2 regions of the Thauera sp. WH-2 genome follow, and region 2 is predicted to be linked to the other one. Evidence: predicted binding sites of a transcription regulator. Region 2 holds the regulator's gene; the other holds the start of a gene.
What was found. The regulator sigma-54, encoded in region 2, starts transcription at its own class of promoters, with help from an activator protein. The targets are predictions, from matches to a motif close to TGGCACGCTTNCTGCTNA.
Positions count from the first base shown of each region.

Region 1: a site for sigma-54 is predicted at 2,001-2,018, ahead of glnA (type I glutamate--ammonia ligase). Genes of this name have one in related genera too.

Region 1 covers NZ_JBLWFG010000014.1:12,470-18,019, forward strand. The annotation lists gene nadA (quinolinate synthase NadA) at 1-64, opposite strand, end outside; gene ACNKW1_RS15300 (rhodanese-like domain-containing protein) at 177-629, opposite strand; gene ACNKW1_RS15305 (cation diffusion facilitator family transporter) at 690-1,889, shown strand; gene glnA (type I glutamate--ammonia ligase) at 2,117-3,526, shown strand; gene ACNKW1_RS15315 (DUF4124 domain-containing protein) at 3,664-4,158, shown strand; gene glnL (nitrogen regulation protein NR(II)) at 4,213-5,280, shown strand; gene ntrC (nitrogen regulation protein NR(I)) at 5,347-5,550, shown strand, end outside.
Region 2 covers NZ_JBLWFG010000003.1:11,201-16,750, reverse strand. The annotation lists gene ilvA (threonine ammonia-lyase, biosynthetic) at 1-605, opposite strand, end outside; gene hprK (HPr(Ser) kinase/phosphatase) at 802-1,767, opposite strand; gene ptsN (PTS IIA-like nitrogen regulatory protein PtsN) at 1,736-2,221, opposite strand; gene hpf (ribosome hibernation-promoting factor, HPF/YfiA family) at 2,362-2,685, opposite strand; gene ACNKW1_RS06605 (RNA polymerase factor sigma-54) at 2,703-4,160, opposite strand; gene lptB (LPS export ABC transporter ATP-binding protein) at 4,182-4,904, opposite strand; gene ACNKW1_RS06595 (regulatory protein RecX) at 4,891-5,340, opposite strand; gene recA (recombinase RecA) at 5,355-5,550, opposite strand, start outside.

The DNA.
Region 1 (5,550 bases), on a different contig from region 2:
GCGCCTGCGCCTCGTCGTCGGCGAGCACGTTGAAGCGGTCGAAGCTGATGGTGGAGACTTGCATGTTCTGGTATCCGGATCCGGTCGGGACAATCCCGGGGTTACGGGCGTCGGACCCTGCACGCGGCGGCGGGTTCGGCCGGGCCGCGCAGGGCCGGGTAAGGAGTTGTTGCAGCTCAGCCCTGATACCAAGGCAGGCCGGCATGGCGCCAGCCACCAGTGCGGTTGCGCTGGTTGTTGGCGTCCTTGTCGCCCTCGAAGCCTTCGAGGACGTTGTAGCAGTTGGCATAGCCCGCCGAGGTAGCGAGGCGCGCAGCCGAATCCGAGCGCACGCCGGAGCGGCAGATGAACAGCACCAGCGCCTCGGGATCGACCTGATGCTTGAGCTGGGCCAGGAAGTTGGGATTTTCCTGCATCGAGGGATAGGACTTCCACTCGATCTCCACCGCACCCGGCACCCGGCCGACCCAATCGAGTTCGGCGCGCGTGCGCACATCCACCAGCTTGGCGCCGGGGGCGAGCTGCATCACCTGCCAGGTTTCAGCGGGCGTCAGCGCACCCGGGTACGGCAGCCCGAGGTTTTCCGCACGTGCGTGCGCAAGGGACAACAAGTCCGACAGGGTTCCCATGCGAACATCCGTCTAAAATGTAGGTCGGCCGAAGTATAGCGCGTCCGCCGCGCCACCCCCATGCACCCCTCACACGCCCCCCAAAGACCCTCCGGCACCGCCACAGCCCGCGAACTCCAGCATGATGACGGCGCGCGCGGAAAAGGCATCCAGCGCACCACCCTGGTCGCCATCATCACCAACGCGGCCCTGGCCGTGGGGCAGGTCATCATCGGCCTGTTCGCCAATGCCTTCAGCCTGGTGGCAGACGCGGCGCACACGCTGTCCGACCTGGTCACCGACCTGCTCGTGCTGGTGGCAGGGCGCAAGGGCGCCGACCCGGCCGACACGGACCATCCCTATGGACACGGCCGCATCGAGACCGCGACCACGCTCGTGCTGGGCGCGGTGCTCGCGGGGGTGGGCATCGGCTTCCTGTGGAGTTCGGGCGTGCGCCTGCAGCACATGGACGCATTGCCGGAGCTGCATCCGGCTGCACTGATCATGGCGCTGATCACCCTGTTCGCCAAAGAGGGGCTGTTCCGATTCACGCTCTCGGCCGCACGCCGCCTGCGCGCGCCCGTACTCGAGGCCAACGCCTGGCACGCGCGCTCGGACGCTGCCTCCTCACTGGTGGTGGCGGCGGGCATCGGCGGCAGCCTGGCGGGCTACCCCTTTCTGGAGCCGCTCGCGGCGGCAGTGGTCGGTTTCCTGATCCTGCACATGGGGCTGAAGCTGGCCTGGAAGGCGGTCGGCGAGCTGATCGACACGGGACTCCCCGAGGAGGAACTCCAGCGTCTGCGCAAGACGATCGAGGACACGCCGGGCGTCATCGGGCTGCACGACATGCGCACCCGGCGCATGGCCGACCGCGTGCTTTGCGATGCCCATGTGCAGGTCGATCCACGCATCACGGTATCCGAGGGGCACCGCATCTCCGACGCGGTTTACATGCGCGTTCGCACTGCACACCCCGAGGTGCGCGACGTGCTGGTTCACATCGATCCGGAAGACGACGGCGACCTGCAGGTCGTGCCGCCGGGCCCACTACCCGAACGTGCGGAGATCGTCGCCAGCATGCGCACACTGCTCGGCGCGGACTTGCCCCCGCCCTCGCGCGTGCAGATCCACTACCTCGGCCAGCGCGTCGAGGTTGAACTCTTCCTGTCTTCGGCCCCCGCCGGCCTGGAACTCGACGCACTGCAACAGCGCATCGCACGCTGGCTCAGGGCCTACCCCCGCTTTCGGAGCATCCGGGTATTCCACACCCTTGCACCATGACGGTGCATGCCAACCCCGCACCGCACCACCTGGGTGCAGAATCAGGCGGACTCAGGCACCGCTTTCGGGCATCGCCCCTTATGGCACAATGATTCGCGCATCTGCGAAACTTGGCACGCTTACTGCTTAGTGCCTTGCACAGACATCCGGTGCAACGACCTCGACCTCTTGCGGCCGCTGCTCCACCCGCTCAACACCCGCATCGCCTCATCTCACCAGGAGTGAAAATGAACGCCCAAGACGTCATGAAGCTGATCCAGGAAAACGAAGTGCGCTTCGTGGACCTGCGCTTTACCGATACCCGCGGCAAGGAGCAGCACGTCGGCCTGCCCGTGTCCGCTTTCGAAGAAGAGCACTTCGAGCACGGCCATCCCTTCGACGGCTCGTCGATCGCGGGCTGGAAAGGCATCCAGGCTTCGGACATGGTGCTGATGCCCGAGCCCTCGTCCGCCTACATCGACCCCTTCTTCGACGAGACCACGCTGGTCATCACCTGCGACGTCATCGAACCGTCCGACGGCAAGGGCTACGACCGCGACCCGCGCTCGATCGCCAAGCGCGCCGAGGCCTACCTGAAGAGCACGGGCATCGGCGACACCGCTTTCTTCGGCCCGGAACCCGAGTTCTTCATCTTCGACTCGGTCGAGTGGTCGGTGGACATGTCGGGCGTGTACAGCAAGATCATCTCGGAAGAGGCCGCCTGGTCCACCGCCGACAAGTTCGAGGGCGGCAACACCGGCCACCGTCCGCGCGTCAAGGGCGGCTACTTCCCGGTCCCGCCGGTCGACAGCCTGAACGATGTGCGCGCCGCCATGTGCCTCGCACTCGAGGCCTGCGGCGTGCCGGTCGAGGTGCACCACCACGAGGTGGCCAACGCCGGCCAGTGCGAGATCGGTACCAAGTTCAGCACGCTGACCAAGCGCGCCGACTGGACCCAGGTCCTGAAGTACATCGTGCACAACGTTGCACACCAGTACGGCAAGACCGCCACCTTCATGCCCAAGCCCATCGTCGGCGACAACGGCTCCGGCATGCACGTGCACCAGTCGATCTGGAAGGACGGCCAGAACCTGTTCGCAGGTAACGGCTACGCCGGCCTGTCCGAGATGGCCCTGTACTACATCGGCGGCATCATCAAGCATGCCCGTGCGCTCAACGCCATCACCAACCCGGGCACCAACTCGTACAAGCGCCTGGTGCCGCACTATGAGGCCCCGACCAAGCTGGCCTACTCGGCACGCAACCGCTCGGCCTCGATCCGCATCCCCTACACTGCCAACCCGAAGGGCCGCCGCATCGAAGCACGCTTCCCGGATCCCCTGGCCAACCCCTACCTGTGCTTCGCCGCGCTGATGATGGCGGGTCTGGACGGCATCCAGAACAAGATCCACCCAGGCGACCCGGCCGACAAGAACCTGTACGACCTGCCGCCGGAAGAGGATGCGCTGATCCCGACCGTGTGCACCAGCCTCGAGCAGGCGCTGGAGTATCTCGACAAGGATCGCGAATTCCTGACCCGTGGCGGCGTGTTCTCCAACGACTTCATCGACGCCTACATCGCACTCAAGCAGGAAGAGGTCGACCGCATGCGCATCACCACTCACCCGGTGGAATTCGACATGTACTACAGCCTGTAATCCAGGGCTTACTGCGCAGTCAGGAAAGGACGGGCATTGCCCGTCCTTTTTTTCTGGAGTCTAATCAGGCTTCATTCCGCAAGGGCAAGGGCGCACGACCGTGCATTCGCCACGGAAGCGCCCCCCAGGACACGCGCATGCATCCATCGAAACTCCTTCCCCTGATCCTGCTTGCCGGCCTCGCCCCGTCTGCATGGGCCGACATCTACAAGTGCACCGACCCCGACGGACGAGTGACCTACACCAACGACCGCTCGCTCGGACGCGGCTGTGTACGCCTCGAGTCAGACCAGGCGGTGTCGACCATCCCCGCGCCCCCGCGCAGCCCGGCAGCGAGCACGCCAAAGGGCACGCCTGCGGCGGCGACGCCCGGAAGTTTTCCGCGCGTAAGCCCCGACGATCAGCGCAACCGTGACGACGCACGCCTCAAGGTTCTCGCGGGCGAACTCGAGCACGAGGAAAAGTCCCTCGCCGAAGCCGAGCAGGCGCTCGCCGAACAGGAGTCAATCCGAACGGGCGACGAGCGCAACTACCAGAAGGTGCTCGATCGCCTGCAGCCCTTCAAGGACAAGGTCGAGCTCCACAAACGCAACATCGAGGCCCTGCGCCGGGAGATCTCGGGTCTGCGATGATCCACATCTGGCGCGTATCTTGCTTCTGATCGAAAGAATCCCTCGGACGCGCCCATGCCAACCCCTCCCAGCCACACCGCCGCAGCCCCATTTGCCGGACTCGAGTTGCTGTCCTCTGCCGTCATCCTGGTGGATGGGCAGTTGGCGATCCGCTATATCAATCCGGGCGCAGAAAATCTCTTCGCCATCAGCCAGCGCAAGCTGCTCGGCCAGCCTCTCGAGCGTCTGCTCGGGAAGCCCGCGGGGCTGAGCGCGGCACTCGAGAACGCACTGCGCACGAACTGGAGCTACACCGGGCAGGACCTCACGGTAACCTGCAGGGAAGCCAGCCCGATCCGCCTGGACTGCACGGTCACACCCATCGAGGCGGCGGGCGCACGTTTGCTGCTGGAGTTCCGCCCCATCGACGCACAGCTGAGGGTCGCACGGGAAGAACAGCTGCTCCAGCAGCAGCAGGCCAACCGAGAGCTGATCCGCAACCTCGCGCACGAGATCAAGAACCCGCTGGGCGGCATCCGCGGCTCGGCACAGTTGCTGCAGCACGAGCTTGACGACCCGCAGCTGCGCGAGTTCACCGACGTCATCATCGCCGAAGCGGACCGCCTGCAGGACCTGATGAACCGGCTGCTGAGCTCACACTGCATGATGCGGCCGGCGGCGCTCAACATTCATGACGTGCTCGAGCGGGTGCGCAGGTTGATCCTCGCGGAGTTTCCCGCCCTCGACATCCGCCGCGACTACGACCTCAGCCTGCCCGAGCTCACCGCCGACCGCGAACAGCTCATCCAGGCCGTGCTGAACATCGTGCGCAACGCAGCCCAGGCGCTCGGTGGCAGTGGCGAGATCAGGTTGCGCACCCGGGTTGCACGCCAGGTGACACTCGCCAAGCGCCGGTACCGGCTGGCACTGGAATTGCAAGTGATCGACAACGGCCCCGGCATCCCCGCGGAGATCCGCGACCGGATCTTCTATCCGCTGGTCTCCGGGCGCGAGGGCGGTAGCGGGCTAGGGCTGTCGCTCGCGCAAAGTTTCATCGAGCAACATCAGGGCATGATCGAGGTCGACAGCCGCCCCGGGCGCACCTGCTTCACGATCCTGCTGCCGATTACCGAGCGCGCCTGAGCGCCTTCGTGCCCCGCCCCCGCGGGAGACCGAAGCGCCGGCACGCACCAAAAAGGTGCATAGACCATGAACACCGTCTGGATCATCGACGACGACCGCTCCATCCGCTGGGTGCTGGAAAAGGCACTCGGCAGGGAGGGCATCGACCACGCCAGTTTCAGCTCCGCAGGCGACGCACTCGCAGAACTCGAGCGTACCCCGCAAGCCCCAGCCGCACTGCTGTCCGACATCCGCATGCCGGGCGAAACAGGGCTGGACCTGCTGCGCAAG
Region 2 (5,550 bases):
ATGATCCGGGTTTCCGGGCGCAGGCGCTTGATGTAGGCCGCGACCCCCGCGATCAGCCCGCCCCCGCCGATTGCACAGAAGACCGCATGGATCGGCTGGGAGTGCGCGCGCAGGATCTCCATGCCGATGGTGCCTTGGCCTGCGATCACGTCGGGGTCGTCGAAGGGATGGACGAAAGTGAGCCGCTCGGACTTCTCGAGTTCCTTCGCGTGTGCGTAGGCGTCGGAATAGGATTCACCGGCCAGAACGACCTCGCCGCCGCGTGCCCGGACCGCGTCCACCTTGATCTGTGGTGTCGTGCTGGGCATCACGATCACGGCGCGTACACCGAGCCGGGCGGCAGAGAGTGCCACGCCTTGCGCGTGGTTGCCGGCCGAAGCGCAGATCACGCCACGTTTCAGCGCCTGCGGCGAGAGGTTCGCCATCTTGTTGTAGGCGCCGCGGATCTTGAAGCTGAATACCGGCTGCATGTCCTCACGCTTGAGGAAAATGCGGTTGTGCGCGCGCGCGGACAGATTGCTCGCGAGCTCAAGCGGCGTTTCGACGGCGACGTCGTACACCCGTGCGTTGAGGATGCGTTCGAGGTAATCGTTGGGGGTGTTCATGGCGGTGCCGGTGCGCTGCTGCAAAGCGGCCGAGCGTAACAGTCGCGTGCCGCCGGCGGCAAGTGCATGCTGGGCAAGCGTTCGGGGCAGGGGTATGCCCAAGCGTTTGCGCGTATGGACGCGCGAGGAGTTGGCGACTAACGGTGATGGCGACCGTGAAGGCGAGCCGGACCGTTGGCCTGTGCCACGCAGCCGCTCATGGATATCCGCCCCCGGCGCTCCGGATGTCGTCCTCACTCGCTCGGAGCGCGCGCGACTGGCGCTCGATGAACTCCTGCGTGGAGTCGATGCCGCGCAGGCGCAGGATGGTGGAGCGAACCGCAGCTTCGAGCAGCACGGCGAGGTTGCGCCCGGCGGCCACCGGGAGCACGACGCGGGCGATCTTCACGCCGAGAATGTCCTGGGTCTCCTGCTGTAGCGGAAGACGGCTCGGATCTCCCGGACCGGGCTGGCGGCGGTCGAGGTGGCAAATCAGGCGCAGGCGCATCTTGCGGCGGCAGGCGGTCTCGCCGAAGATCGTGCGGATGTCGAGGAGCCCCAGACCACGTACCTCGATGAAATCCTGCAGCATCTCGGGGCTTCGCCCCTCGAGTACAGTGGGCGCGATGCGCGAGAATTCGACCACGTCGTCCGCGACGAGGCCGTGGCCGCGTGAGATGAGCTCCAGGCCGAGCTCGGATTTGCCGGCCCCCGAGTCGCCGGTGATCAGCACGCCGAGCCCCAACACATCCATGAACACGCCATGGAGCGAGACCTTCTCGGCGAGCTCGCGCGAGAGATAGAGGCGGAGCTGGTCGATCACGCCCGCCGAAGGGTGGCGCGCGGTGAACAGCGCTACGTCGTGGGCCTCGCAGATGCCGTGCAGGATGTTGGGCACCTCGCAGCCGTCGGCGACGATGATGGCTGGCGGGTGCGCCGACAGGATCTCGTTGAGATGGTGAGCGACCTTCTCGTTGGAGTGGCGTTGCGCCCAGGCCAGTTCGGCGCTGCCGAGCACCTGCAGTCGGGTGGGGTGGATCAGATTGAGGTGGCCGACCAGATCAGCCGGCCAGATGCGCTCTTCGCCCACGCTGAGGCGGGCCTCGAGCGGCCCGCTGACGTGGATCAGGCTGAGACTGTCGCGATGGGTCTCATACAGCCGGGTCAGGCTGGTCTGCCGCATGGGCGCCCCAGTTCATGAACATCTGGTGGATGTGTGCCGCATCCGGCGCATTCAGCAGCGCTTCGCGGAATGCGCGATCGCTGAACATCTGCGCAAGTTCGGAGAGCAACTGCAGGTGTGTCTCGTTGGCCTGTTCGGGCACGAGCAGTACGAACAGCATGCTGACCGGGCGGCCGTCCGGCGCATCGAACTGGACTGGCGTGGCCAGGCGCAGGAAGGCGCCCGCTGCATCCTTGAGGCCCTTGATGCGGCCGTGCGGGATCGCGATGCCCTGCCCGAGGCCGGTGGAGCCCAGGCGTTCGCGGGTGAACAGGCTGTCGAAAACGGTGCTGCGACCGATGCCCTGGTTGTTCTCGAAAAGCAGGCCGGCCTGCTCGAAGACGCGCTTCTTGCTGCTGGCGTCGAGGTCGACCACCACATTGGGAAGTGGCAGGAGTTGGGATATCAGGCTCATTCGCAGGTGTGCAAACACGACGCCCCGGTCTTCCAGGTCGCCGGGGCGACTGTCGTTCCGGGGCGGGCGCCGCAGGCGTCGTCAAAACGCGCGCATTATAACCACAACCGCGCCCCGGTCATGGGGCTGTAACGAAAGGCTCAGTCCTCGGGGGTCTGGTGCTTCAGCGACTCGTGGTTGTGCTCGGCCATCTTCTGCTTGTATTTCTGCACCTGGCGGTCGAGCTTGTCGGTCATCGAGTCGATGGCGGCGTACAGGTCGGCATCGTCGCTTTCAACGAAGATGTCCTTGCCGCGCACGTGCAGGGTCACTTCGGCCTTCTGCTTGAGCTTCTCGACGGAGAGGATTACCGCAACGCTGGTGACGTTGTCGAAGTGGCGGATGACGCGATCGAGCTTGGAGGTGACGTAGTCGCGGATGGCCGGGGTAACTTCGACATGATGCCCGGTGATGTTGAGATTCATGGTGACTCCTGTGGTTGTCAGATGGATTTGCGCATGCTGACCGGCGGGATATTGAGGGATTCGCGATACTTGGCGATGGTGCGCCGTGCGACCACGATACCCTGCTGGCCTAGAATCTCGGCAATCTTGGCGTCGGACAGCGGTTTCTTGCTGTCTTCGGCTTCCACCAACTGGCGAATCAGCGCGCGAATCGCCGTGGAAGAGGCCGCCCCACCGGTGTCGGTGGCGACATGACTGCCGAAGAAATACTTGAGCTCGAACACGCCGCGCGGTGTCGCCATGTACTTTTGCGTGGTCACGCGCGAAATGGTCGACTCGTGCAGTTCAAGCTGGTCGGCGATCTCCCGCAGCGTGAGCGGGCGCATGGCCACAGGGCCATGATCGAAGAACTGCCGCTGCTGGTCAACGATGGCCTGGGAAACGCGGAGGATGGTGTCGAAGCGTTGCTGCACGTTGCGGATCAGCCAGCGTGCCTCCTGCAACTGGCCGCCCAGTCCGCCGCCCTGGCCGCGGTTCTGCTGCAGCAGGCTGGCGTACAGGCGGTTGATGCGCAGGCGCGGCATGGCGTCCTGGTTGAGACTGACCGACCAGCGCCCGCGCACCTTGCGTACGACCACGTCGGGCAGCACATAGCGTGTCTCGCTGGTGGAATAGCGCGAGCCGGGGTGCGGGTCGAGGCTGCAGATCAGTGCGTGCGCCGCGCGCAGCGCTTCGTCGTCCGAGCCAGTGAGCTTCTTCAGTTTGGCGAAGTTGCGTTCGGCGAGCAGTTCCAGGTGCTTGGTGGCGACCTCGAGGGCGAGTGCTCGCGTCGCGCACTCTGGCAGTGTGCGCAACTGCAGCGCGAGACATTCCTGCGGCGAGCGCGCGCCGATGCCCGCTGGTTCGAGGTTCTGCACATGGTGCAGGGCAATGCTCAGGTCTTCGAGTTCGATGCCCGATTCGGGCGGCAGCAGTTCGAGTAGTTCCTCAAGCGGCTGGTGCAGATAGCCGTCATCGTCCAGCGCCTCGACGATGAATCGCACCAGCGCGCGGTCGTGATCCGACAGCGGCGACAGGGCGATCTGCTGATCGAGGTGGTCGCGCAGCGAGATGCCGGCGGCCTGAAACTCTTGATAATCGATGTCCTCATCGTCCTCGCTGCGGCTGGAGGCCCCGGTGCCCACGCTGGACCAGTCGATGCTCTCATCCTCGCTGCTGCCCTCTCCGCCTTCGTGCTGCAGAGCCTCGCTGCCGGATTCGGCGGGGCCTTCGCCCTGCGGTGCTTCCTGGTGGGATTGTTCGCTGGGCGTGCTTGCGGCGGCGGGCAGGAACTCGCCTTCGCCCTCCTCGCGCTCGAGCATCGGGTTTTCCAGCAGGAAGCGCTCGATCTCCTGATTCAGCTCGATCGTCGATAGCTGCAGCAGCTTGATCGACTGCTGCAGTTGCGGCGTCAGTGTGAGGTGCTGCGAGAGCTTGAGCTGGAGGCTGGGCTTCATGGCGTGAGCAGGGGCGCGCAGTCAGAGCCGGAAGTGCTCGCCAAGGTAGACCTGGCGCACCTGCTCGTTCTCGATGATCTCGGTCGGTGCGCCACTGGCGAGCACACGGCCTTCGCTGATGATGTAGGCGCGATCGCAGATACCGAGCGTCTCGCGTACGTTGTGGTCGGTGATCAGCACGCCGATGCCGCGCTCCTTCAGGAAGCGGATGATCTTCTGGATGTCGATGACCGCGATCGGGTCCACGCCGGCGAAGGGTTCGTCGAGCAGGATCAGGCGCGGATCGGTGGCCAGCGCCCGGGCGATCTCGCAGCGGCGGCGCTCGCCGCCCGACAGCGAGATCGCGGTGCTGTCGCGCAGGTGGTGGATGCCGAGTTCGATCAGCAGCTCTTCGAGCCGCTCGCCGACCTTGCGCTTGTCCAGCCCCTGCAGCTCGAGCACCGCCTGGATGTTCTCGGCCACGGTGAGCTTGCGGAAGACGCTCATCTCCTGCGGGAGGTAGGAAAGGCCCAGGCGTGCGCGGGCGTGGATCGGCAGATGGGTCAGATCCTTCCCGTCCAGGGTGATCTGCCCGCCGTCCGCGCGCACGAGGCCGACGATCATGTAGAAGCAGGTGGTCTTGCCTGCGCCGTTGGGTCCGAGCAGGCCGACGACCTCGCCCGAGCCGACCTCGAAGCCAACGTCGTGCACCACGGTGCGCGCCTTGTAGCGCTTTTGCAGTCCGGCGACCTTAAGCAGACTCATCGTGGGGCTCTTTCAGCAGCTTGCGGATCAGTTCGGGTGCAAAACCCCGGGTTTGCAGGAAGCGCGCCTGGCGGGCCCATTCACGGGTTTCGGTGGGCGGCGTGGAAAATCGGCCGCGCAGCACGCTGCGAGCACGGTCGAGCTCCGATTCTACGCACTCGGTCGCGAGCGCAGCGTCGATCAGATCACGGTCGATTCCGCGCAGTGTGAGCTCCCTGCGCAGCCGTGTCTCGCCGAAGCGGGCCGACTTGCTGCGCACGAAGACTTCGGCATAGCGGCTGTCGGACTGCAGGCCGAGTTCGCCCATGCGCGCGATCACGGCCTGGATCTCGTCGTGCTCGCCATGCGAGGCGAGCTTGCGCGCCAACTCGGCACGCGAGTGGTCGCGGCGGGCGAGGTGGCGAAGCGCGCGCTCGCGCAGGCTCGGCTCGCCCATGTGCGCGGCTCCGCTCAGGCCTCGGCAGGGGCGGAAGCCGGGCTGGCAGGCGCCATCTCGGGCAGGCCGACCGCGGCGCGGACCTTGTTCTCGATCTCGCGTGCGAGCGCGGGATTGTTGCGCAGGAACTCGCGCGAGTTGTCCTTGCCCTGGCCGATCTTGTCGCCGTTGTATGCGTACCAGGCGCCGGACTTGTCGACGATCTTGCGC